2 regions of the Pseudomonas sp. MAG733B genome follow, and region 2 is predicted to be linked to the other one. Evidence: predicted binding sites of a transcription regulator. Region 2 holds the regulator's gene; the other holds the start of a gene.
What was found. The regulator FliA, encoded in region 2, starts transcription of late flagellar genes. The targets are predictions, from matches to a motif close to CTAAAGTTTNNNNNNNNNNNGCCGNTAA.
Positions count from the first base shown of each region.

Region 1: the regulator FliA is predicted to act here: its motif matches at 9,872-9,899, upstream of V6Z53_RS23535 (methyl-accepting chemotaxis protein).

Region 1 is NZ_CP145732.1:5,137,195-5,149,354, reverse strand. Features, by position in the region: gene codA (cytosine deaminase) at 1-105, opposite strand, end outside; gene V6Z53_RS23575 (alpha/beta hydrolase) at 303-1,136, opposite strand; gene queD (6-carboxytetrahydropterin synthase QueD) at 1,239-1,595, opposite strand; gene V6Z53_RS23565 (patatin-like phospholipase family protein) at 1,671-2,750, opposite strand; gene V6Z53_RS23560 (PepSY domain-containing protein) at 2,972-3,280, shown strand; gene V6Z53_RS23555 (PepSY domain-containing protein) at 3,280-3,603, shown strand; gene V6Z53_RS23550 (response regulator transcription factor) at 3,607-4,275, shown strand; gene V6Z53_RS23545 (sensor histidine kinase) at 4,272-5,588, shown strand; gene V6Z53_RS23540 (MFS transporter) at 5,716-7,392, opposite strand; gene V6Z53_RS23535 (methyl-accepting chemotaxis protein) at 7,684-9,831, opposite strand; gene V6Z53_RS23530 (Na+/H+ antiporter NhaC family protein) at 10,155-11,471, shown strand; partial or broken gene V6Z53_RS23525 (DUF4381 domain-containing protein) at 11,499-11,576, shown strand; gene V6Z53_RS23520 (methyl-accepting chemotaxis protein) at 11,674-12,160, shown strand, end outside.
Region 2 is NZ_CP145732.1:5,538,200-5,550,359, forward strand. Features, by position in the region: gene V6Z53_RS25285 (chemotaxis protein CheA) at 1-1,917, opposite strand, end outside; gene V6Z53_RS25290 (protein phosphatase CheZ) at 1,953-2,741, opposite strand; gene V6Z53_RS25295 (chemotaxis response regulator CheY) at 2,761-3,132, opposite strand; gene fliA (RNA polymerase sigma factor FliA) at 3,299-4,039, opposite strand; gene fleN (flagellar synthesis regulator FleN) at 4,036-4,866, opposite strand; gene flhF (flagellar biosynthesis protein FlhF) at 4,983-6,308, opposite strand; gene flhA (flagellar biosynthesis protein FlhA) at 6,320-8,449, opposite strand; gene V6Z53_RS25320 (RHS repeat-associated core domain-containing protein) at 8,794-9,837, shown strand; partial or broken gene V6Z53_RS25325 (hypothetical protein) at 9,866-9,970, opposite strand; gene V6Z53_RS25330 (RHS repeat-associated core domain-containing protein) at 10,207-11,319, shown strand; gene flhB (flagellar biosynthesis protein FlhB) at 11,509-12,160, opposite strand, start outside.

The sequences.
Region 1 (12,160 bases), 400 kb from region 2:
CGTTGGCGCCTCGGTCTGGCGCGCGATGTTGCTGATCAGGCCGTTTTCCAGGTGCAACTCATGCAGGCCTTCCTGGTTGCGCAGCCGGGCGTTGATGATGTGCATGAGGCGAATCCTTATAGAGAACCGTGTAGACGATATCCCTACGTTAGCTCGCCAGCGGCGATCCTCGCCAGTGACATTGATCACAGCAGATCAAATGTGGGAGCGGGCTTGCTCGCGAAGGCAGAGTGTCAGACAACATATTCATCGACTGACCCACAGCCTTCGCGAGCAAGCCCGCTCCCACAGTAGATCGTGGTTTATTCAGAATGGGTGAGTAACGGCAGAAATCGATTCAGCGTAGCGACAATGGCTTCAGGCGCATCTTCCTGCACCAGATGACCGGCGTTCGGGACCGGATGGAACTGCGCGCCAGGAATCATTTGCTGCAAGGCGCGCCCGCGTTCGATGGGAATCCACTGATCGTCTTCGCCCCAGAGAATCTGCACCGGGCAACGAATCGTCGGGTACAGGCCCTCGGCCTCGCGGGTGTAGCGCTCGTCCATCTGGGCGATCTGCCGATAGAACGCCGCTTGCCCCGGATCGCCCAGCCACGGTTGCACATAGGGCGCGAGTTCATCGTCGGGAATTTCGCGCTTGATCGCCCCGCGAATGTAAGCCGGCACGATGGCCCGCTGAATGTAGTCGGGCAACCCACTGAACGCCGCTTCATGCTGACGTACATGCTGCACGAACGGCGAGCCCCAAGGCGTCAATGCCACCGGGTCGATCAGTGTCAGGCTGCGGTAATCCTTGCCGTTCAAAAGATGCGCGCGCAGGACGGTCGCACCGCCAAAGTCATGGGCCACCACGTCGGGATTATCCAGGCCCCAGTGTTCCAGCAGTTGTGCCAATAACTCGTTCTGCACGCCCAATGAAACGTCACCCTCGACTTTCTCGGATAGCCCATAGCCGAGCAGGTCGAAGTAATGAATGCGGTGCGTGGTGATGAAATGCGGCGCAATCCGGTGCCATACATAAGAAGAAAAGGGCGTGCCGTGCACAAACACCAGCGGCGGACCGTCACCGCGTACGGCATAGCGAACGGAGTGTCCGTTGAAGCGATAGGTTTGAGGCAATGGCCAATCAGTCATGCGCGTGTCCTCTTGGCGGGGGCGAGCCAAAAAGCATAGGCAAAAAAAAACAGCCTTTGAAGGCTGTTTTTTGTATCACTGACGAAACGCAGCTCTGTTGGCTTACTCGCCGCGATAGATACAACCGCTGGTGCACGTTTCGTGGATGCGAATCGCGCTGAGTTCCGGCAGCAACGGCTTGAGTTCAGCCCAGATGAATTTGGCCAGCACTTCACTGGTCGGGTTTTCCAGGCCAGGAATATCGTTCAGGTAGTTGTGGTCCAGACGCTCGTACAACGGCTTGAAGATCGCTTTGATTTCCGAGAAATCGCGGATCCAGCCAGTGTGCGGATCAAGATCGCCGCTCAGGTGAATCGCCACTTTGAACGAGTGGCCGTGCAGGCGTCCGCACTTGTGGCCGTCCGGGACGTGAGGCAGGCGGTGGGCGGATTCGAAAGTAAATTCCTTGAAGATTTCCACAGTGTTTTCAGCTCTGTTCAGGTGGCGTTCGCCGCAGCGATTCGGGCAGGCGGCGAGTTTAACAGCTTGTCCTGACTAAAGGGTCAGCAAGCGCTCGCCGAGGCGACCGTTGGCGGCGAGTTCGAGAAACTCATCACCCAGCCGACGGCTTTCATCCATCGCCGCGCGCCAGTATTTCTGCCGGCTCGGGGCATCGCCCATGAAGCGCTTGAAGTCGTTTCGGTCCGGCAGTTTGCCGTAGGGCAGGCGCGCCAGGTATTCCTTCGACGGCGCCAGCAGCAGCACATTTTGCAGGCGTGCCGGGCAGGCGCGGCGCCACGGCAGGGTCTTGTCGAACCAGCCGGGAATGATCCGGTCGGTGAAATGCGGATAGAGCACGATGTCATCGCCGCTGTAGGGCAGGTCGAGGTGATAGTCCAGCAAACCGCCATCGCGGAACGTGCCGGCACCGGCGCCCGGCAGGTCGCGCACGCCTTCCATCACCATCGGGATCGACCCCGAGGCGAGCAGGGCCTGGCGCAGATTGTTGGCATCGAGTGCGACGAAGCGCGACGGGAAGTCGTTCAATGCGTTGACCGGTGGCGCCAGGCGCGGGTCGTGAATGATCAGCCGTTCGAAGTGCCGCGACAGCCGGGCGCGACCGCGCAGGTTGTCGGCAATCACCGATGACAGGCCCAGGCCCAGACGGCCGCGATGATCGTCGGCGAGCAGGCCGTGGCTTTTGACCACCATGATGTTCAAGCGGTAATGGGCGTTGTCGAGGAGGGTGGCATCGCGACCGTCGAGCAAGTCATTGAGCATGCGCCGCGAGCTCTGGCTGATCTGCGCCATGGTCACGCCCTTGGCGAAATTCTGCTCGGTGTAGAGGTGGCCGAGACGACGGATGCCTTCGGTGGCGTCAGGCAGACACGCACTGGCGAAGCGCCAGGAGCCCACCGACGCACCGATCAACGAGCGCTCCCGTGGCGCCGCCGGCAGCCATTCGCCGAACAGCGCCAGGTCCAGCCCCTGAATCCCCAGTGCCTTCGGGCCCCCGGCAGCGCCCGGCAGTGTGCCGACATCGGCGGCGTTCAGGCCGTTTTCACGAATGCGCGCCAAGGCACGCGGCCCGGCCTTGAGCGTCAGGGAAGGGAACTTGATGTGGATGGCGGTCATACCGGTCTCTGTGTCTGGAAAACAGTTAATTATGTGACAGCTTGCACCAAACCTGTAGGAGCACGGCTTGCCGGCGATGGCGATTTCGCGGGCGCCATCGCCGGCAAGCCGTGCTCCTACAGATTTTGTGGTGTGGCCAATGATGGCAATTCAGTTTCAATTAAGTTCATATCGCTAAGGTGCACCCCGTAGGCAACACATAAAAGAATACGGAGACACCCATGAAAACCCTGACTGCCCTGTTCACCGCGACCATCATCGGTCTCACCGCCAGCATCGCCCATGCCCGCGATCTGGGGCCGGATGAAGCCTTGCGGCTGCGCGACGCTGGTACCATTGTCTCGTTCGAGAAACTCAACGCCACCGCACTGGCCAAACACCCGGGCTCCACCGTCACCGAAACCGAGCTGGAAGAAGAGTACGGCAAGTACATCTACCAGATTGAACTGCGCGACCCGCAGGGCGTCGAGTGGGATCTGGAATTAGACGCGGTCAGTGGGCAGGTACTCAAGGATCATCAGGATTTGTAATGACGCTGTTTTCATTTACACACTGGCGCGCCAGCAGCCGATGGGCGCTGGCGCTGCTGGCTTTCTGCTCGGTGGTCATGGCCCGCGACCTGGACCAGGACGAAGCCCTGCGCCTGCGCCAACAAGGTGTGATCCTGCCGCTTGAGCAGTTATTGCAGCAGGCGCTGGACCGCTATCCCGGAGCCAAACTGCTGGAAGCCGAGCTTGAAGAGAAGCACGACGTCTACATTTATGAAGTCGAGTTGCTGACCACCGAAGGCGTGGTCCGTGAGCTCGACCTCGATGCCGCCACCGGCCGTTTACTGAAAGACAAGGAAGATTGACCGATGCGTTTGCTCCTGGTGGAAGACCACGTGCCCCTGGCCGACGAACTGATGGCCGGCCTCAATCGCCAGGGGTACGCCGTGGATTGGCTGGCCGACGGCCGCGACGCGGTGTATCAGGGCAGCACCGAACCCTATGACCTGATCATCCTCGACCTGGGTCTGCCGGGCGTTCCGGGGCTGGAAGTGCTGGAGCAGTGGCGCTCCGGTGGACTGGCCACGCCGGTGCTGATCCTCACCGCCCGCGGTTCCTGGGCCGAGCGCATCGAGGGGCTCAAGGCCGGCGCCGACGATTACCTGACCAAGCCTTTTCATCCTGAAGAACTGCACCTGCGTATTCAGGCGTTGCTGCGCCGCTCCCATGGCCAGGTCAATCAACCGACGCTCAAGGCTGCCGGGCTGCAACTGGATGAAGGCCGGCAATGCGTGACCCGCGACGGTGCGGAGATTCAGCTGACCGCCGCCGAATTCCGATTACTGCGCTATTTCATGCTGCACCCCGAGCAGATCCTCTCCAAAAGCCACCTCGCCGAACACCTCTACGACGGCGAAACCGAGCGCGACTCCAACGTGCTGGAAGTCCACGTCAATCACCTGCGGCGCAAGCTCGGCAAAAGTGTGATCGAAACCCGTCGCGGCCAGGGTTACCTGTTCGGCGGGCAAGCGCGGTGAGGTCGATCCAGCGTCGCTTGAGCCTGGGCCTGATCAGCGTAATGGTGGTGGTGGGCCTGATATTGGCGCAAACCAGTTTGTGGTTGTTCGAAATGGGCCTGCAACGCTACCTCGAAGCCGGGCTGCGCAACGACAGCGAGAACCTGTTGGTGGCGCTGGTGCGCGGTCCGCAGGGCTTGCAGCTGGATGAGCGACGCCTGTCACCGGCCTATCAGCGGCCGTTTTCCGGGCATTATTTCCGTATCGATTTTGCCGACAGCCATTGGCGCTCCCGTTCGCTGTGGGACCAGGAGCTACCGCGCCTCGACCATCCCGGCCTGCACAGCAACCTGCAATTGGGGCCTGAGGGGCAGCAGTTGCTGGTGCTGCGTTCGGACTATCGCCGCCTCGGCCAGTCGATCTCCATCAGCGTGGCGCAGGATTACACGCCGGTGCGCGAGAGCTTCCAGCGGATGCAGCAGGTCGGGCTCGCACTCGGGCTGGCGGGGTTGTTGCTGATTTTGCTGTTGCAGCGCATCACCGTGCGCCGTGCTCTGCGGCCACTGGAAAAGGCCCGCGAACAGATCGCCCAATTGCAGCAGGGCCAGCGCTCGCAACTCGACGACCAGGTGCCAGTGGAACTGGAGCCGCTGGTGGCGCAGATCAATCATTTGCTGACCCACACCGAAGACAGCCTCAAGCGTTCGCGCAATGCCCTGGGCAATCTCGGCCATGCCTTGAAAACCCCGTTGGCGGTGCTGTTGAGCCTGGCATCGAGCGAACAACTCGACGCGCATCCGAAATTGCGCAAGACCCTCAAGGACCAGTTGGAGCAGGTGCAGCAGCGGCTCAATCGCGAACTCAATCGCGCTCGCTTGTCCGGGGATGCCTTACCGGGCGCGCTGTTTGATTGCGACGCCGAGTTGCCGGGTTTGTTGGCGACATTGAACATGATTCACGGTGAACATCTGGACCTGAGTTATCGCGCCCCGACGGGGCTGCAACTGCCGTGGGATCGCGAAGACCTGTTGGAGCTGCTGGGCAATCTGCTGGACAACGCCTGCAAATGGGCGGACGCCGAGGTTCGCTTGAGCGTGGTCGAGACCACGGATGGCTATGAGCTAAGCGTCGAAGACGACGGGCCAGGCATTCCCGAAGACCGGCGTGATCAGGTGTTCAGTCGTGGCACACGGCTGGATGAACAGACTGTTGGTCATGGTCTGGGTCTGGGCATCGTGCGCGATATCGTCGACACGTGGGGCGGGGAATTGCGGTTGCTGGAAAGCGAGTGGGGCGGGCTCAGAGTGCTGATCGAACTGCCAAAACGCATCTAAAACCACACCGCAAAAACATGTGGGAGCGGGCTTGCTCGCGAATGCAGTTTGTCAGACAACATATTCGCCACTGACAGACCGCATTCGCGGGCAAGCCCGCTCCCACAGGGATAGTGTTGTGTCAGGCTCAGGTGTGATGAATCTCCCGATCCTTGGTTTCCGGCATGAAGAAAATGCCAAGGATCGCCGTCATCACCGCGATCACGATCGGATACCACAGCCCGTAGTAGATATCACCGGTAGCCGCCACCATGGCGAACGCCACCGTCGGCAGAAAGCCGCCGAACCAGCCGTTGCCGATGTGGTAGGGCAGCGACATCGAGGTATAGCGGATGCGCGCCGGGAACAATTCCACCAGCCAGGCGGCGATCGGGCCGTAGACCATGGTCACGTAGATCACCAGGATCGTCAGCAGCAGCAACACCATCGGGTAGTTGGTCTTGGCCGGGTCAGCCTTCTCGGGGTAACCGGCCTCTTTGAGGGCGGTAACGAGCGTGGCGGTGAACGCATCGTTCTGGGTCTTGAAGTCGGCGGCCGGCATGCCGGTGCCCTCAAAACTCTGGATCACTTTCTCGCCAATGCGTACCTGCGCCACGGTCCCGGGTTCAGCCTTGACGTTCTGATAGGGGATCGCCCGTTTGGCCAACACAGTCTTCGCCAAGTCGCAGGAACTGGTGAATTTGGCCTTGCCCACCGGGTCGAACTGGAACGAACACTGGTCGGGATTGGCGATCACCGTCACCGGGTTTTTCTCCTGCGCGATGAACACGTCAGGGTTACCGTATTGGGTCAACGCATGGAAGATCGGGAAGTACGTGAGCGCTGCGAGGATGCAGCCGGCCATGATGATGCCCTTGCGGCCGATGCGGTCGGACAGGCTGCCGAAGATCACGAAGAATGGCGTGCCTATCAGCAGCGAGCCGGCGATCAGCAGGTTGGCGGTCTGCGGGTCGATCTTCAGGGTTTGCAACAGGAAGAACAGTGCATAGAACTGCCCGGTGTACCAGACCACGGCTTGGCCGGCAGTCCCGCCGAGCAGCGCCATGATCACGATCTTGAGGTTGTCCCAGCGGGCGAAGGATTCAGTCAGCGGGGCCTTGGAGGCCTTGCCTTCGGCTTTCATTTTCAGGAACACCGGCGACTCGCTGAGTTGCAGGCGGATATACACCGAGACGATCAGCAGCAGGATCGACAGCAGGAACGGAATCCGCCAGCCCCAGGCTTCGAAGGCTTCAGTGCCGAGGATGGTGCGGCAGGCGAGGATAACCAACAGCGAAAGAAACAGGCCGAGGGTCGCGGTCGTCTGAATCCACGAGGTGAAGAAACCGCGCCTGCCTTTCGGTGCATGTTCGGCCACATAGGTTGCCGCACCGCCGTATTCACCGCCCAGGGCCAAACCTTGCAACAGGCGCAGGGTGATCAGGATGATCGGCGCCGCCACGCCAATGGTCGCGTAGCCGGGCAGGAAACCCACCACCGCTGTGGAAATACCCATGATCACGATGGTGATGAGGAAGGTGTGTTTGCGCCCGATCATGTCGCCCAACCGACCGAACACAATCGCCCCGAATGGCCGCACGGCAAAGCCTGCGGCGAAGGCGAGCAAGGCAAAGATAAAGGACGTGGTCTCGTTGACGCCGGCGAAGAAGTGCTTGGCGATGATCGCCGCGAGGGAGCCGTAGAGGTAAAAGTCGTACCACTCGAACACGGTGCCCAGGGACGAGGCGAAGATGACCTTGCGCTCCTCCTTGGTAATCCCGTGGTTGGGTGCGCTGCCCGTGGTTGTGTTGTCGATTGCCGCCATGAGTTTTCTCCGTTGTTCTTGTTTTAGGCCGGAGCACCTCTCAATTTTTGCCGTACCCGGGCCATTGGACACAGACTGACGGCCTCGCATCGCTGCAAGGTTTCATGAAGCATAATCGGCTTTGGGTAGATATCCACTCGCCATCATTCTTAATGAAGGCGAGGAGTTATGACAGGTACGAAAAAACTGTAGGAGCGAGCCTGCTCGCGATAGCGGTGTATCAGACACATTGATACTGAATGTGTCACAGCCATCGCCAGCAGGCTGGCTCCCACAGGGGATCAGTGGGAATTAAACCCGGAACTGATCCATCAAGCCCTGCTGATGATTGGCCAGGCAGTTCAGCGACTGGCTCACCCGCGCCGATTCATTGGCCTGCCCCGACAGCGATTCGGTCACGTCGCGAATGGTCGCGACGTTGTTGTTGATTTCCTCGGCCACCGCGCTTTGCTCTTCGGCGGCGCTGGCGATTTGCAGGTTCATGTCGCTGATCACAGTCACCGCGTCGCCGATCTGTCGCAGCGCCGTCACGGCCTGCCCAACCTGTTCGACGCTGCCCTGGGCCTGCCGATGGCTGTTGCCCATCGAACCCACCACATCCTGAGTGCCGCTTTGCAGTTGTTCGATCACCAGGCGGGTTTCTTCGACCGACTCCTGGGTGCGTCGCGCCAGGTTGCGTACTTCATCGGCGACCACCGCAAAACCACGCCCGGCCTCACCGGCACGGGCCGCTTCGATCGCCGCGTTGAGCGCCAACAGGTTGGTCTGTTCGGCGATGGCGCGGATCACTTCCAGCACCGAACCGATTTTCTCGCTGTTGGCCGCCAGGCCTTCGACCTGAACCATGGCCGCGCTCATGTCGGCGGCGAGGTTGTCGATGCTGGTGGTCGTGCGGTCAATCACAGACAGGCCCCGGCGGGTCGCTTGGTCAGCATCCTTCGCAGCCTGTGCCGCTTGTGCCGCGCTGCGGGCGACGTCCTGGGCGGTGGCGCTCATTTCGTGGGACGCGGTGGCGACCTGATCCACCTGACGGTACTGCTGTTCCATGCCGGCGCTGGTCTGGGTGGCGATGGCGGATGACTGGTCCGCGGTGCTGCGGGCGTCCTGCACCGAGCGTTTCACTTCGGCAATGATCGGTTGCAGCTTGTCGAGGAAACGGTTGAACCAGCCGGCCAACTGCCCCAGCTCATCCTGTTTGTCATAGGCCAGGCGTCGGGTCAGATCGCCTTCGCCGCTGGCGATGTCTTCGAGCATGTGCGCCACGCCGAGGATCGGTTTGGTCACGCTGCGCGCCATCAGCCACACCAGCAACAGGCCGATCAGTGCGGCCAGCACGCCCAGGCCGAGTTCGGTCAGGGTGCCGGCGGTGTTGCTGTCATCCAGTTGTTTTTTCAGCGTTTCGGCAGGGCCGACCAGCACTTTCTCCGGTACGTCGAGCAACACGCCCCAGGCTTTGCCGCCCGGAATCGGCTGGAATGGCGCCAGCACTTTCAGTTGTTGGTCGCTGTGCAGGCTGCTGGTCGTGCTGCTGGTGGCGAGCAGGCGCATCAGCTCGGCGCCGCTGGTCTTGTCCACGGTTTCCAGGCGCTGGCTGAGCTTGCTCGCATCCGCGCTGTAACCGGCCAGCAAATCGGCCGGGCTGACGATGCTGACGCTGGTTTGGCCGTCATAAAGTTTCTTGCTCGCGCTCTGGCTGAGCGTTTGCAGGCTGTTGAGGTTGATATCCACCGACAGCGAAGCGATGACCTTGCCGTTGACCATCAGCGGGAAAACGATGCTGGTCATCAGCACGTTGTGACCGTCGATTACATAGAAGTAGGGCTCGATCACGCAGGGCTTGAGGCTGGTGCGCGGGCAGGTGAACCAGGCGTTGGCCGCCTCGCCGCTGGGGCCGGTGCGGGTGTTGGCCATGTCGCTTTCCGGCAAGGGCATGGAGGTCAGCTTGCCCGGCGTCGGTTGCGACCAGTACAAGGCAAAGCGACCCTTCTCGTTACTGCCGACTTCGCTCTGATCGGCGAACAGTTCGTCCTTGCCGTCCAGCCCGTTGGGTTCGAACACCAACGACAACCCGAGCAATTCCGGATTGGCTTGCAGCGCCGATTTGACCTGACGAGTCAGGTCTTCGCGCAGGTCGAAGGCATCGAGAAAGCGCTTCTCGGCCTGGTCGCGCAGGAACAGCACCTGACGCGAAAAGCCGTGGCCATATTGATAGGCGTCCATGAATTGCTGGCGAATGACCAGCGCCTGGTTTTCGCCCTGGGACTCGATCCGCGCTTGCGCCGCTTCATTCAGCATCTCCATGCTCGAGGCTTTCACCAGCTCGGAGCTGTGCTCCATGCGATACAGCGAAAGACCTACCAGCAAGGTCACGATGCCCGCCAGGCACAGCCCGGCCAGCAGGGTGATTTTCCATTGGATGGAAAGTTGTCTGAGCGACATGGAGACGTCCTTATTCGATAAATATCTGAGACTTTGCACTGTAACGGCTGCAAAAGAGCTTTCTTTATCCCTCCCGTCGAATAACGGAGTGTCCTCTGTAGGAGCTGCCGAAGGCTGCGATCTTTTGATTTTTACGTCCTCAGCGGCGTTGAAGATCAAGAGATCGCAGCCTTCGGCAGCTCCTACGTGGGCAGGTGTTGGCTTTGACAAGGCGGCAGCGGTCCGGCAAAGTGCGCGCCCTTCTAATAAGACCCATTCTTCAACCCGCTGGCGGCTGATGCAGACGCCCGGCTGGACTCTTTTCGCTTGTCTGGAGAACGACAATGAATGCAGTAATTGCCGCGGTCGGCATCATGCTGATACTCAGCCTGTCCCGCGTGCATGTGGTGATCGCGCTGATCGTTGGTGCGCTGGTGGGTGGTTTGACCGGTGGCCTGGGGATCGAAGCGACGCTGAAAGCCTTCAACAGTGGCCTCGGCGGCGGGGCGACGGTGGCGTTGTCCTACGCGTTGCTCGGTGCTTTCGCGGTGGCGATTGCCAAGTCGGGCATGGCCCATGCCTTGGCCGACAAGGCCCTGGCAATGGTCGATCGCCAGCACGCCACGGGCGGTGGCGAGGTCAAGTGGCTGTTGATCGGCCTGCTGTGGGTGGTGGCCATCGCCTCGCAGAACATCTTGCCGATACATATCGCCTTCATTCCCTTGCTGGTGCCGCCGCTTCTTTATGTACTGACCAAGTTGCAACTGGATCGCCGGTTGATCGCCTGTGTCATCACCTTCGGCCTGATCACCCCGTACATGTTCCTGCCGGTGGGTTTCGGCAACATCTTCCTCAATGAAATCCTGCTGGCCAACGTTGCGCGCAGCGGCGTGGACATCAGCGGCATCAATGTCACCCACGCCATGGGCATTCCGGCGCTGGGCATGGTCGCGGGCCTGCTGATCGCGTTTGTCAGCTACCGCAAGAAACGCGTTTACGATCTGACAAAGATCGAGCAAGTCGAACAGGTCGCGGTGCAATACAACCCGATGAGCCTGCTGGTGGCGGGTGTGGCGATTGCGGCGGCGTTCATCATTCAGTTGCTGCTGGACTCGATGATTATCGGTGCGTTGGCCGGGTTCCTGATTTTCTCGGTGTCGGGCATCGTCAAATGGCGTGAGACCGACGACCTGTTCACCGAAGGCATGAAGATGATGGCGATGATCGGCTTCATCATGATCGCCGCGTCCGGGTTTGCCGAAGTGATGAAGGCTACCGGTGAGGTGCAAACGCTGGTCGAATCGTCGGCGGCTTACATCGATCACAGCAAGGGCGTCGGCGCCTTGTTGATGTTGCTGGTAGGTTTGCTGGTGACCATGGGCATCGGTTCGTCGTTCTCCACCGTGCCGATCCTGGCGGCGATCTTCGTGCCGCTGTGCGTGCAACTGGGTTTCAGTCCATTGGCGATCGTGTGCATCGTTGGCACCGCCGGCGCCTTGGGCGACGCGGGTTCACCGGCCTCCGATTCGACCCTCGGCCCGACCTCCGGCCTGAACATCGACGGCCAGCATCACCACATCTGGGACACCGTGGTCCCGACCTTCCTGCACTACAACCTGCCGCTGCTGGTGTTCGGCTGGGTGGCTGCGATGGTCCTGTAAAACACCGCTTACCCTGTGGGAGCGGGCTTGCTCGCGAAAGCGGTGTGTCAGGCAACATTTATAGTGACTGACACGCCCTCTTCGCGAGCAAGCCCGCTCCCACAGGGGATCTGCAGTGTCCTCCGATTATCGCGTTCAACTTTTGACCCGGCGTGCCGTTAAAGCCTTTACCCACGCCAACAAAATCAAAAGAGTGAACGTCATGCGCATGAGCCTGAAGGCTAAAGTCCTGTCCCTTGCCGTCCTGCCGGTGTTGCTCTTCGCGCTGGTCATCAGCCTGACCACGTTGTTTATCCTGCAAGGCCAGGCCCGCCATGAAGTCGAGGAAACCCGTGAGCGCCTGCTCAGCGATGCCAAGGCGACCCTGCAAAGCTATGTTGCCGTGGCCATGACCACCATCAAGCCGCTGTACGACGCTGCCGCTCAAGGCGACGACGCCGCACGGGCCCAGGCGATCAAGTTGCTATCGAGCATCAGCTACGGCAAGGACGGCTACTTCTTCGGCTACGACTCCAACACTGTGCGCCTGTTCAAGGCCAAAGACCCGGAAGGCGTGGGCAAGAGCTTCAAGGACAACCGCGACCCGAATGGTGTCTACGTCAACCGCGATCTGGTGAAAGTCGCCAAGGAAGGTACGCATTACCTGCAATACAGCTCGCCGCTGCCGGGCAATAGCCAAGTGCTGGTGC
Region 2 (12,160 bases):
GACGTTCACCAGCGGGAACGCGAACGCCTGGTTGCCGAGCATGACCATCAGCGTCGGCATGATCGCCAGGGTCAACGGTACCTTGATGACGATCTTCGATCCCTGGCCCTTGGCCGAGAAAATGTTGATCGAACCGTTGAGCTGGGAAATCTTGGTTTTCACCACGTCCATGCCCACGCCACGACCCGACACGTCGGAGATCTCGGTCTTGGTCGAGAAGCCCGGGGCGAAGATCAGGTTGTAGCACTCGGTATCGCTCAGGCGATCGGCCGCGTCCTTGTCCATCACACCGCGTTTCACCGCGATGGAACGCAGGACGTTCGGGTCCATGCCTTTGCCGTCATCGGAGATCGACAGCAGGATGTGATCGCCCTCCTGCTCGGCTGCCAGGATGACCTTGCCGCCACGGGCCTTGCCCGAGGCTTCGCGTTCTTCCGGCGACTCGATTCCGTGGTCGACCGCGTTACGCACCAAGTGGACCAGCGGGTCGGCCAGGGCCTCGACGAGGTTCTTGTCGAGGTCGGTTTCTTCGCCGACCAGTTCCAGGTTGATCTCTTTCTTGAGCTGGCGAGCCAGATCTCGAACCAGACGCGGGAAGCGCCCGAAGACTTTCTTGATCGGTTGCATCCGGGTCTTCATGACCGCGGTTTGCAGGTCGGCCGTGACCACGTCGAGGTTCGACACCGCCTTGGACATGGCTTCATCGGCGCTGTTGGCACCGAGGCGAACCAAGCGGTTACGCACCAGCACCAATTCGCCGACCATGTTCATGATTTCGTCGAGACGCGCGGTATCGACCCGCACGGTGGTCTCGGCTTCGCTGGCCGGTTTTTCCGCCGGTGGCGCGGCCGGGGCACGGGCCGGAGCCGGTGCAGCAGCGGCGGCAGGCGCCGGTGTTTCGGCTTTCGGCTCGGGAGCCTTGGCTACCGGCTTCGGCGTCGCAGCCTTGGCGGCAGGTGCTGCAACCGAGGCGCTGGCGCCCGTTGCCGTTCCTGCCGTCGCGCCCACTTCGGTGAACTTGCCTTTGCCGTGCAATTCGTCGAGCAGCGATTCGAATTCGTGATCGCTGATCAGGTCACTACCGGCTGCAGCAGCGGCTGGCGCGGCTGGCGTCGGCACCGAAGCGATGGCCGATTCCAGCGCATCGACGGCAAAGTTACCTTTGCCGTGCAACTGGTCGAGCAGTGCTTCAAACTCGTCGTCGGTAATGTCGGAGCTATCGCCCGCAGCTTTTGGAGCCTGCGGTGCCGCAGGGGCAGCAGGTGCCACTGCATCGACGGCGAACTGGCCTTTGCCGTGCAGCTGGTCGAGCAACGACTCGAACTCGGCATCGGTGATTTCGTCGCTGGCAGCGGCATCGCTGGCAGGCGCTGGAGCAGCCGCCGGTGCCTCGGCCTGAGCCTTGACGGCGTTCAGCGAGTCCAGCAGTTGTTCGAATTCATTGTCGGTGATGTCACCCGATTCGCTTTCGGCGACAGGCTCTTCAACCACTTCGGCGACAGGTGCAGGCGCCGCCTCGTCCGCTGTTTGCGGCTCGGCCAGTCGGGCCAATGCGGCGAGCAATTCAGGCGTGGCAGCCGTGATCGGGCTGCGCTCGCGGACTTCGCTGAACATGCTGTTCACCGCGTCCAGTGCTTCGAGAACCACGTCCATCAATTCCGAGTCGACGCGACGTTCACCCTTGCGCAGGATGTCGAACACGTTCTCGGCGATGTGACAGCACTCCACCAGCTCGTTGAGCTGGAGGAAGCCGGCGCCCCCTTTTACAGTGTGAAAACCGCGAAAAATTGCATTGAGCAAATCCGCATCATCCGGACGGCTTTCCAGCTCGACCAGTTGCTCGGACAGTTGCTCTAGAATCTCGCCGGCCTCAACCAGGAAATCCTGAAGGATCTCTTCATCGGCGCCGAAGCTCATTAATGGTGTGCTCCTAACAGAACAGGTCTAAAAACCTAAAATCCAAGGCTGGATAACAAATCGTCCACATCGTCCTGACCGGACACAACGTCTTCTCTTTTATCGGCATGAATCTGCGGACCTTCACCCTGAGAGAGATGTTTTTGTGGATCTTTTTCTGCAAGCATCGCTTCACGGTCATGTTCGATGCCCGCAAAGCGGTCCACCTGACTGGCCATAAGCACGAGCTTGAGCAGGTTGCTCTCAACTTCGGTGACCAGTTGGGTCACTCGCTTGATCACTTGACCTGTGAGGTCCTGATAATCCTGGGCAAGCAGGATGTCGTTGAGGTTGGTCGACACGGCGCGGTTGTCAGTGCTGCTGCGCGCCAGGAATCCGTCGACGCGACGGGCCAGCTCGCGGAACTCTTCAGCCCCGACTTCGCGACGCATGAAGCGTCCCCAATCGGTGCTCAAGGCCTGGGCTTCGTCAGCCAGGCTGTTGACCAGCGGCGTGGCGTTTTCCACCAGATCCATGGTGCGGTTGGCCGCGGCCTCGGTCAGCTTGACCACATAACCCAGACGCTCGGTGGCGTCGGTGATCTGTGACACTTCCTCGGCTTGCGGCATGTGCGGGTCAATCTGGAAATTGACGATCGCGCTATGCAGCTCGCGGGTGAGCTTGCCCACTTCCTGATACAGGCCGCGGTCACGGGTCTGGTTGAGCTCATGGATCAATTGCACAGCATCGCCGAACTTGCCCTTTTCAAGGCTCTCGACCAGTTCGACGGCGTGTTTTTTCAGGGTCGATTCAAAATCGCCCTGCGAAGATTCGTTATGCCCCATAGCTCCCCCGTGGCGCAGTTCAACCGATGCGTTCGAAAATCTTCTCGATTTTTTCTTTCAACGCCTGGGCCGTGAAGGGTTTGACCACATAGCCGTTTACACCGGCCTGGGCCGCTTCGATGATCTGCTCGCGCTTGGCTTCAGCGGTCACCATCAGCACCGGCAGGTGCTTGAGCTTTTCATCGGCACGCACGTGGCGCAGCAGATCGATACCGGTCATGCCAGGCATGTTCCAGTCCGTTACCAGAAAGTCGATGCTCCCGCTGTTGAGAACCGGAATGGCGGTAGTGCCATCGTCGGCCTCGACCGTGTTGGTGAACCCAAGGTCACGCAACAGGTTTTTTATGATCCGCCGCATCGTTGAGAAGTCATCAACGATGAGGATTTTCATGTTCTTGTCCAATTCGACCTCCAAGCAGACTAAAACGCGCCCAGCACCTGGACGCGCCATTTCAATCAATCTGGCAAAACACTCGATGACTGTCTGGAGTACAGCGGATCGAGACCGGCGCGGTTCATCACCCCACCAGCCACGTCACAGTGCCCCCACACTGCCTTCAGCGCGCTCGCCACTCTCCCAAACGCCCCCGCAAACGGGCCGCGCACTGGCTGTGTAACTGGCTGACCCGAGACTCGCTGACTCCCAGGACCTCACCGATTTCCTTGAGATTCAACTCTTCGTCGTAGTACAGCGCCAACACCAGTCGCTCACGCTCCGGCAAATTGGCAATCGCGTCCGTCAGCGCCGCCTGGAAGCGTTCATCTTCCAGATCGCGTGACGGCTCGAGATGAGCACTCGCGCCATCCTCGTGCAGCCCTTCGTGTTCGCCGTCCTGCAACAGATCGTCGAAACTGAATAACCGGCTGCCCAGGGTGTCGTTCAAAATCCCGTAATAATCGTCGAGACTCAATTGGAGTTCGGCCGCAACTTCGTGATCTTTAGCGTCACGGCCGGTTTTAGCTTCAATCGAGCGAATGGCGTCGCTGACCATGCGGGTATTGCGGTGGACCGAACGTGGCGCCCAGTCCCCCTTGCGCACTTCATCGAGCATGGCGCCGCGGATGCGGATGCCCGCGTACGTCTCGAAACTCGCGCCTTTGCTGGCGTCGTATTTGGTGGAGACTTCCAGCAGGCCGATCATCCCGGCCTGGATCAAATCTTCGACCTGGACACTGGCCGGCAGACGCGCCAGCAAGTGATAGGCAATGCGTTTGACCAGCGGCGCATAACGCTCGATCAGCTCGTACTGCGCATCGCGTGCCGACTTCTTGTAGAGGTTGTAGCCGCTGGCTGTCATAGAACCGGTCCTGCCGTTTGTTGCACGAGGCGCTCGACGAAGAATTCCAGATGCCCGCGCGGGTTGGCAGGCAGCGGCCAGGTGTCGACCTTCTGTGCGATCGCCTTGAACGCCAGCGAGCACTTGGAGCGCGGGAAGGCTTCGTAGACGGCACGTTGTTTCTGCACGGCCTTGCGCACGCTTTCGTCGTAAGGCACGGCGCCGACGTATTGCAGGGCAACGTCGAGGAAGCGATCGGTGACCTTGGTCAACTTGGCGAACAGGTTGCGTCCTTCCTGCGGGCTCTGGGCCATGTTGGCCAGGACGCGGAAGCGGTTCATGCCGTAGTCGCGGTTAAGCAGTTTGATCAGCGCGTAGGCGTCGGTGATCGAAGTCGGCTCGTCGCAGACCACCAGCAACACTTCCTGGGCCGCGCGAACGAAACTGACTACCGAGTCACCAATACCCGCAGCGGTGTCGATCACCAGCACGTCGAGGTTGTCGCCGATGTCGCTGAAGGCCTGGATCAGGCCGGCGTGCTGCGCCGGGCTCAAATGAACCATGCTCTGGGTGCCGGACGCGGCCGGAACGATGCGGATGCCGCCGGGGCCCTGCAACAGGACGTCGCGCAGCTCGCAGCGGCCTTCGATCACGTCGGCCAGGGTACGTTTGGGTGTCAGCCCCAGCAGAACGTCGACGTTCGCCAGTCCCAGGTCGGCGTCCAGCAGCATGACGCGCCGGCCAAGCTCAGCCAAAGCCAGGGACAAGTTCACTGACACGTTAGTTTTCCCGACGCCACCTTTGCCGCCGGTCACCGCGATCACCTGTACGGGATGCATGCTGCCCATGTTATTTCTTTACCTTGTCTTGCATAGACGGAGGCCACATTACTGGCTGCGCGTTCGCAAACGGAACAATGCATGGCAGACCATCGATGTAGGTACAAAAACTATTCATTGTTACCTCAGCCTACCTGCTTGGTGGGGCTGTGGTAGATATCAGCGAACATGTCAGCCATGGCTTCTTCGCTGGGCTCTTCCTGCATTTGCACGCTAACGGCGCGACTGACCAGTTGATGACGGCGCGGCAGATGCAAATCATCCGGAATCCGCGGGCCGTCGGTCAGGTAGGCCACCGGCAATTCATGGCTGATGGCCAGGCTCAACACCTCGCCCAGACTCGCCGTTTCATCCAGTTTAGTCAGGATGCAGCCAGCTAGCCCGCAGCGCTTGTAACTGTGATAAGCGGCCGTCAGCACCTGCTTCTGGCTGGTGGTTGCCAGGACCAGATAATTTTTGGAACGGATGCCACGCCCGGCCAGGCTTTCGAGCTGCATGCGCAGCGCCGGATCACTGGCTTGCAGGCCGGCGGTATCGATCAGTACGACGCGTTTGCGCAGCAGTGGTTCCAACGCCTGCACCAGCGATTGGCCCGGATCGACATGGGTCACCGACACATTGAGAATCCGACCAAGGGTCTTGAGCTGCTCCTGGGCACCAATACGGTAGCTGTCCATGCTCACCAGCGCGATGTTTTGCGCGCCGTACTTGAGCACGTAGCGGGCAGCCAGCTTGGCCAGGGTGGTGGTCTTGCCCATGCCGGCAGGGCCGACCATGGCAATCACGCCGCCCTCTTCCAGCGGCTCGACTTCCGGGGTAGCAATCATCCGCGCCAGGTGCGCGAGCAGCATGCGCCAGGCCTGACGAGGTTCTTCGATATCGGAAATCATCGCCAGCAAGTCGCGCGACAACGGGCCGGACAGGCCGATGCGTTGCAGGCGACGCCAGAGATTGGCCTGGGCCGGACGGCTGCCTTGCAGCTGATTCCACGCCAGAGAGCCGAGCTGGACTTCCATCAGTTCGCGCAAGCTGTTGAGCTCGAAACGCATCGAGTCGAATGCACGCGAGTCGACAGCCGCTGCAGCAGCAGGCGCTGGCGACGGGCGCCGTGGCTCGGCGTAAGTCGGCTCGATGAGCGGTTCGGCGGCGGTCAATGGCAGGCCGGCGAACAACTGGCGATTGGTGGCGTTGTCGCTCTCGCCATCGCTGCGCAGGCTCAATTCGGCCTGGGCGGTGACGATCCGCGACTGAGTCTTGCGCAGCTCGTCTTCGAGTTCCATGTTCGGAACGCGCGGAGCCAGCGCCGACAGTTTGTAATCCAAGGCAGCCGTCAGCTCGACACCACCGGCGATCCGGCGGTTGCCAATAATGGCGGCATCGGCGCCCAGCTCATCACGAACCAGTTTCATGGCCTGACGCATATCGGCGGCGAAAAAACGCTTAACTTGCATAAACCACTACCTCAGCCGTTGGGCCCTACTGTCGCAACGATGGTCACTTGCTTGTTGTCAGGTATTTCCTGGTAGGCCAGCACATGCAGCCCCGGGACTGCCAGTCGGCCAAAACGCGAGAGCATCGCGCGAACCGGACCGGCCACCAGCAGGATCACCGGTTGACCTTGCATCTCCTGACGTTGCGCTGCATCGATCAATGAACGCTGCAGCTTCTCAGCCATGCTTGGCTCCAGCAGAACACCCTCTTCCGAGCCTTGTCCTGCCTTCTGCAGACTATTGAGCAATATTTGTTCCAACCTTGGCTCCAGCGTGATCACTGGCAGCTCGGAGTCAGTGCCTACAATGCTTTGCACGATTGCGCGGCTTACGCCGACGCGCACCGCAGCCACCAATGCGGCGGTATCTTGACTCTTGGAAGCGTTGTTAGCGATGGCTTCGGCAATGCTGCGAATGTCGCGCACCGGCACCTGTTCGGCCAACAGCGCTTGCAGAACCTTGAGCAGTTGCGACAGAGACAGCACACCCGGCACCAGCTCTTCGGCCAGTTTCGGTGAGTTTTTCGCCAGCAATTGCATGAGTTGCTGCACTTCCTCGTGGCCGATCAGCTCACTGGAGTGCTTGTACAGAATCTGGTTCAAGTGGGTGGCCACCACGGTACTGGCATCGACCACGGTATAGCCAAGCGATTGCGCCTGGGCGCGCTGGCTGATTTCGATCCATACCGCCTCCAGGCCGAAAGCCGGATCTTTGGCGGTAATGCCGTTGAGCGTGCCGTAGACCTGCCCCGGGTTGATCGCCAGCTCGCGATCCGGGTAAATCTCCGCTTCGGCGAGGATCACGCCCATCAGGGTCAGGCGATAGGCGCTCGGCGCCAGGTCGAGGTTGTCGCGGATGTGCACGGTCGGCATGAGGAAGCCCAGGTCCTGGGACAGCTTCTTGCGCACACCCTTGATCCGCGCCAGCAATTGCCCGCCCTGGTTGCGGTCCACCAATGGAATCAGGCGGTAACCCACTTCCAGGCCGATCATGTCGATCGGCGTCACGTCATCCCAGCCCAGCTCTTTGGTTTCCTGGGCACGGGCCGGCGATGGCAGCAATTCCTGCTGTCGCTTGACCTCTTGCAGGGCCTGGACCTTGACGATGTTCTGCTTGCGCCAGAACAGGTAGGCGCCGCCAGCCGCCAGGGCTGCCATGCTCAGGAAGGAGAAGTGCGGCATGCCAGGCACTAGACCCATCACCGCCATCAAACCCGCCGAAACGGCCAACGCTTTTGGCGAGGCAAACATCTGGCGATTGATCTGCTTGCCCATGTCTTCCGAACCGGAAGCACGGGTCACCATGATCGCGGCGGCAGTGGACAACAGCAGTGATGGCAATTGCGCCACCAAACCGTCACCAATGGTCAGCAAGGCGTACACCTTGCCGGCGTCGGCAAAGCTCATGTTGTGCTGGAAGATACCAACGGCCATGCCGCCGATCAGGTTGATGAACAGAATCAGCAAACCGGCGATGGCGTCACCGCGCACGAACTTGCTGGCACCGTCCATGGAACCGTAGAACTCGGCTTCCTGGGCCACTTCCGAACGGCGGGACTTGGCCTGGTTCTGGTCGATCAGGCCGGCGTTGAGGTCGGCGTCGATGGCCATTTGTTTGCCGGGCATTGCATCGAGGGTGAAACGCGCGCTCACCTCGGAAATCCGCCCGGCACCCTTGGTCACCACGACGAAGTTGATGATCATCAAAATCGCGAAAACCACGATACCCACCACGTAGTTACCGCCGATCACCACCTCACCGAAGGCCTGGATCACCTTACCGGCAGCGGCATGGCCGTCCTGACCGTGGAGCATCACCACCCGCGTGGAAGCCACGTTCAACGCCAGCCGCAGCAACGTTGCCACCAGCAGAATGGTCGGGAACACCGCAAAATCCAGCGGCCGCAGGGCGTACACGCAGACCAGCAACACCACAATCGACAGGGCAATGTTGAAGGTGAAAAACACGTCGAGCAGGAACGGCGGAATCGGCAACATCATCATTGCCAACATGACCAGCAGCAACAGCGGCACGCCCAGATTGCCTCGACTGAGGTCTGCCATGTTCGTGCGGGCACTGTTGATTAACTGAGAGCGATCCACCGGTATTCCCCGTTCCTTTGAAGCAAACTTTTGACGCCTGAAGCAGGCTCGGGGCGGCTATTGCAAGAAGCCTTCCAACTTTTGGATTTGAGGATGCAGCGGTGGCCAGTGCGGCCTGTGGAGATCCCTGTAGGAGCGAGCCTGTTCGCGATGACGTCGGCACAGCGAGTACGTACGTTGGCTTACCCACTGCTATCGCGAGCAAGCTCGCTCCTACAGGGTTAGCGGTGTCCAGACTTGTAACTGATCGAGCCATACAGCGCACCGAACCTATCAGTTCTGATAGTACCGAGCCGGCAAAAATCCGCCGATACTCAAGCTTCCCCGAATCTGGAGTAGGCTCCATGGCTTCCTCACAACCAATCCTGCTCAGCCGCAATGTCTACGACCCATTGGATCGCTTGATCAGCCAGTTTGGACCTGGCGCAACAGCGCACCAGCGCTTTTATTGCAAAAGTCGCTTGAGGACGGAAATACAGGGAGCGATCGGGTACTCCATTTTTCAGCAAGACGACTTGCTGCTGGCGCAACAGAAGAATCAGAACGATGCGGTCGAAAGCACGCTGCTGGCTACCGATCTGCAGCGTTCGGTGTTGCGGGCACTTCAAGCCGACCTGCAACCCCCCTTCGCTTATTCGCCATACGGCTATCACTCGGCCGAAAGCGGATTAAGCAGCTTGCTGGGGTTCAACGGTGAGAGGGCAGACCCGGTGACCAAGTGTTATCCACTGGGGAACGGGTATCGGATGTTTAATCCGGTGTTGATGCGGTTTAATAGTCCGGATAGTTGGAGTCCGTTTGGGGAAGGGGGATTGAACGCGTACATGTATTGCTTGGGAGATCCTATAAATAACATCGACTCGGCGGGACACATGCCTTTTCGTTTTCTACTCAGTGAACCCGCAGTTCACCGACCTCTTCTACAACAGGCATCCATCGCCAGTGGCGTTGGCGCAATCCCTACTCCCACTCCGCTCCCCAAAACACCTACAACGAACGCTACCCGGGCAATTCCTTCCAACTCAACAGAACTAAAGACGATACCCCCTCAAACATCTGGAACGGTAAAGCCCCCGGAGGTCACACAATCACTTATTAGCAAGATTGCGGCACAGCCATCAACTTCCCAGCCCAATAACGCCAACCCCGTTAACTATATTGGACACGATCAACGCGCCAGCGGGGATGCGCTAAATAGAAATTCAGCACCGACACTTGTTATTCCTGCACCTCGTAAAACAATGAGTAGCAGATGGGACAGAATTGATAAAGAACCCATAAAGTTCCCTGATACCAGGCGCCCCAAGGCAAAGACGCCCAACGAAACCAACACTGGTATTCGCACTGATTTCACTGGCTGGGGTGATCAAGACCCTAGAGAGTATTAAAAATACAATAATCAAAAAACTGTCACCCTCAATTCCGCCGCAAATCCGGCGGTAATGGCAAATCATCCTTAAGCGGCTCCGGCCGCTTTCCTTTGCCCGCCCGGTACTGCCGAATCTGATAAACATAAGCCAACGGAGTAAGCTTGTTCCACTTATGAAGATCTGCTGCGTGAGAACCTGCTCGCAAATATCGTCATATTGCAAACGTCCATACGGAATGATCCACCGCTATCGCTGGCGAGCCCGCTCCGACGAGATTTGCACCGAACAGGACAGGCCACATCAAAGAAACTATCAGTTCTGATAGTACCCAACGCCGACTTGTCCGCCGATACTCAAGCTTCTACTTGAAAGTCTCGAGCAAGCGCTATGGCACCTTCACAATCAATCCTGCACTGCCGCTATGGCTACGACCCGCTGGATCGTCTGATCAGCCAATTTCTAGCGGGCGCCCCCGAGCACCAGCGCTTTTATTGCAAAAGCCGCCTGAGTACGGAAATACAGGGGGCAATTGGATACTCCATTTTTCAGAAAGAGGATCTGCTGCTGGCGCAACAGAAGCGTCAGAACGATGCGATCGAAAGCACACTGCTGGCTACCGATCTGAAACGTTCGATACTGCAGACTCTCGAAGCAAACTTGCAACACACCATCGCATATTCGCCCTACGGCCATCGCCGGGCCGAAAGCGGATTGAGTAGTTTGCTGGGTTTTAACGGTGAGCGAGCAGACCCGGCGACCGGCCATTATTTATTGGGGAACGGGCATAGGGGGTTTAATCCGGTATTAATGAGATTTAATAGTCCGGATAAATGGAGTCCATTCGGGGAAGGGGGATTAAATCCTTACTCATACTGCTTGGGAGATCCGATAAATAAGAACGACCCAACAGGTAGAGTGCCAAATTTCGCCCTCGCACGATATCATCCTACTCCACACACCCCGAATAGATATTCCTTTGTAGAAACCGACAAACAATTTTTTCAACTTACTTACCCTGCAAGGGGTAGCAGCAAAGATTACCCACGCACATTGAACCTCACGAAAAAATTAACATTTAGGCAAAAGCTAACTCTTGAAGCACACAAAAAACCCGATCTTGTCTTCCCGAAGACTGAGCCAGATTCATTATTCTCTCAAGCGGGCAGGCAGTTTACGGGAGAGGAACTGATCAAGCTCCAAACAACTGGAGACCTACCTAAAGACCTCGTCAGAAAATTTGATCACCTGCATGGAAACGTCAACTATATCAAAGACCGTTATCCTCACGGACCATGGAACATAAGCGAGAGAAGAAAACGTGAAGAACAACTACTCAATGGCAAAGTACCGGGAGTAATACCAGCAAGGGCCGCTAAAATCCTGGCCAAACAGATCAAGTTATTTAGAAAAGGCGACATAGCTGACAATCCAAGTATTTTTTTCGGCGATTCCTATCTTGAAAAATATGAAAAAGTGATCAAGGACCATCAAGAATTTTAGAAGCACCACTAGATCACCATGCACTAGCTATACAGAGGTAGTAAGGGGAACGGTTTCAGAAATACAGCATCGCTAGCCCCGAAGTAATACCAACCATTTAAAGGTCGTAGTATTTCGACAAAAGCTTAACCGAACTTACAATGCAGAAATTAGCTTGCTGACGGCGACTTTAGATAAATAAACGCCGACTCAGGAATCCCGCCGCAAATCCGGCGGAATCGGCAAATCATCCTTCAGCGGATCCGGCCGCTTGCCCTTACCCGCCCGGTACTGCCGAATCTGATAAACGTAAGCCAACACCTGAGCAACGGCCAGATAAAGCCCACCCGGAATTTCCTGCTCCAACTCCGTCGAGTAATAAATCGACCGCGCCAACGCCGGCGACTCCAACAGCAAAATCTCGTTAGCCGCCGCAATCTCACGAATCTTCAGCGCCAGGAAGTCGCTGCCCTTGGCGATCAGCATCGGTGCGCCGCCCTTGTCCGGGTCGTACTTGAGGGCTACGGCGTAATGGGTCGGGTTGGTGATAACCACGTCGGCGTCAGGGATCGCCGCCATCATGCGCCGCTGGGACATTTCGCGCTGGAGTTGGCGAATGCGTTGTTTGACTTCAGGTCGACCTTCCTGATCCTTGTGCTCGTCGCGCACTTCCTGCTTGGTCATTTTCAGTTTCTTGATGCTTTCCCAGAGCTGGATCGGCACGTCCACGGCCGCGATGATGATCAAGCCGCAGGCCATCCACAACGTGCTCCAACCGACCACTTGCAGGCTATGGATGATCGCCCGGTCCAGCGGTTCGTGGGCGATGCGCAGCAGGTCGTCGATGTCCGCCGACAACACC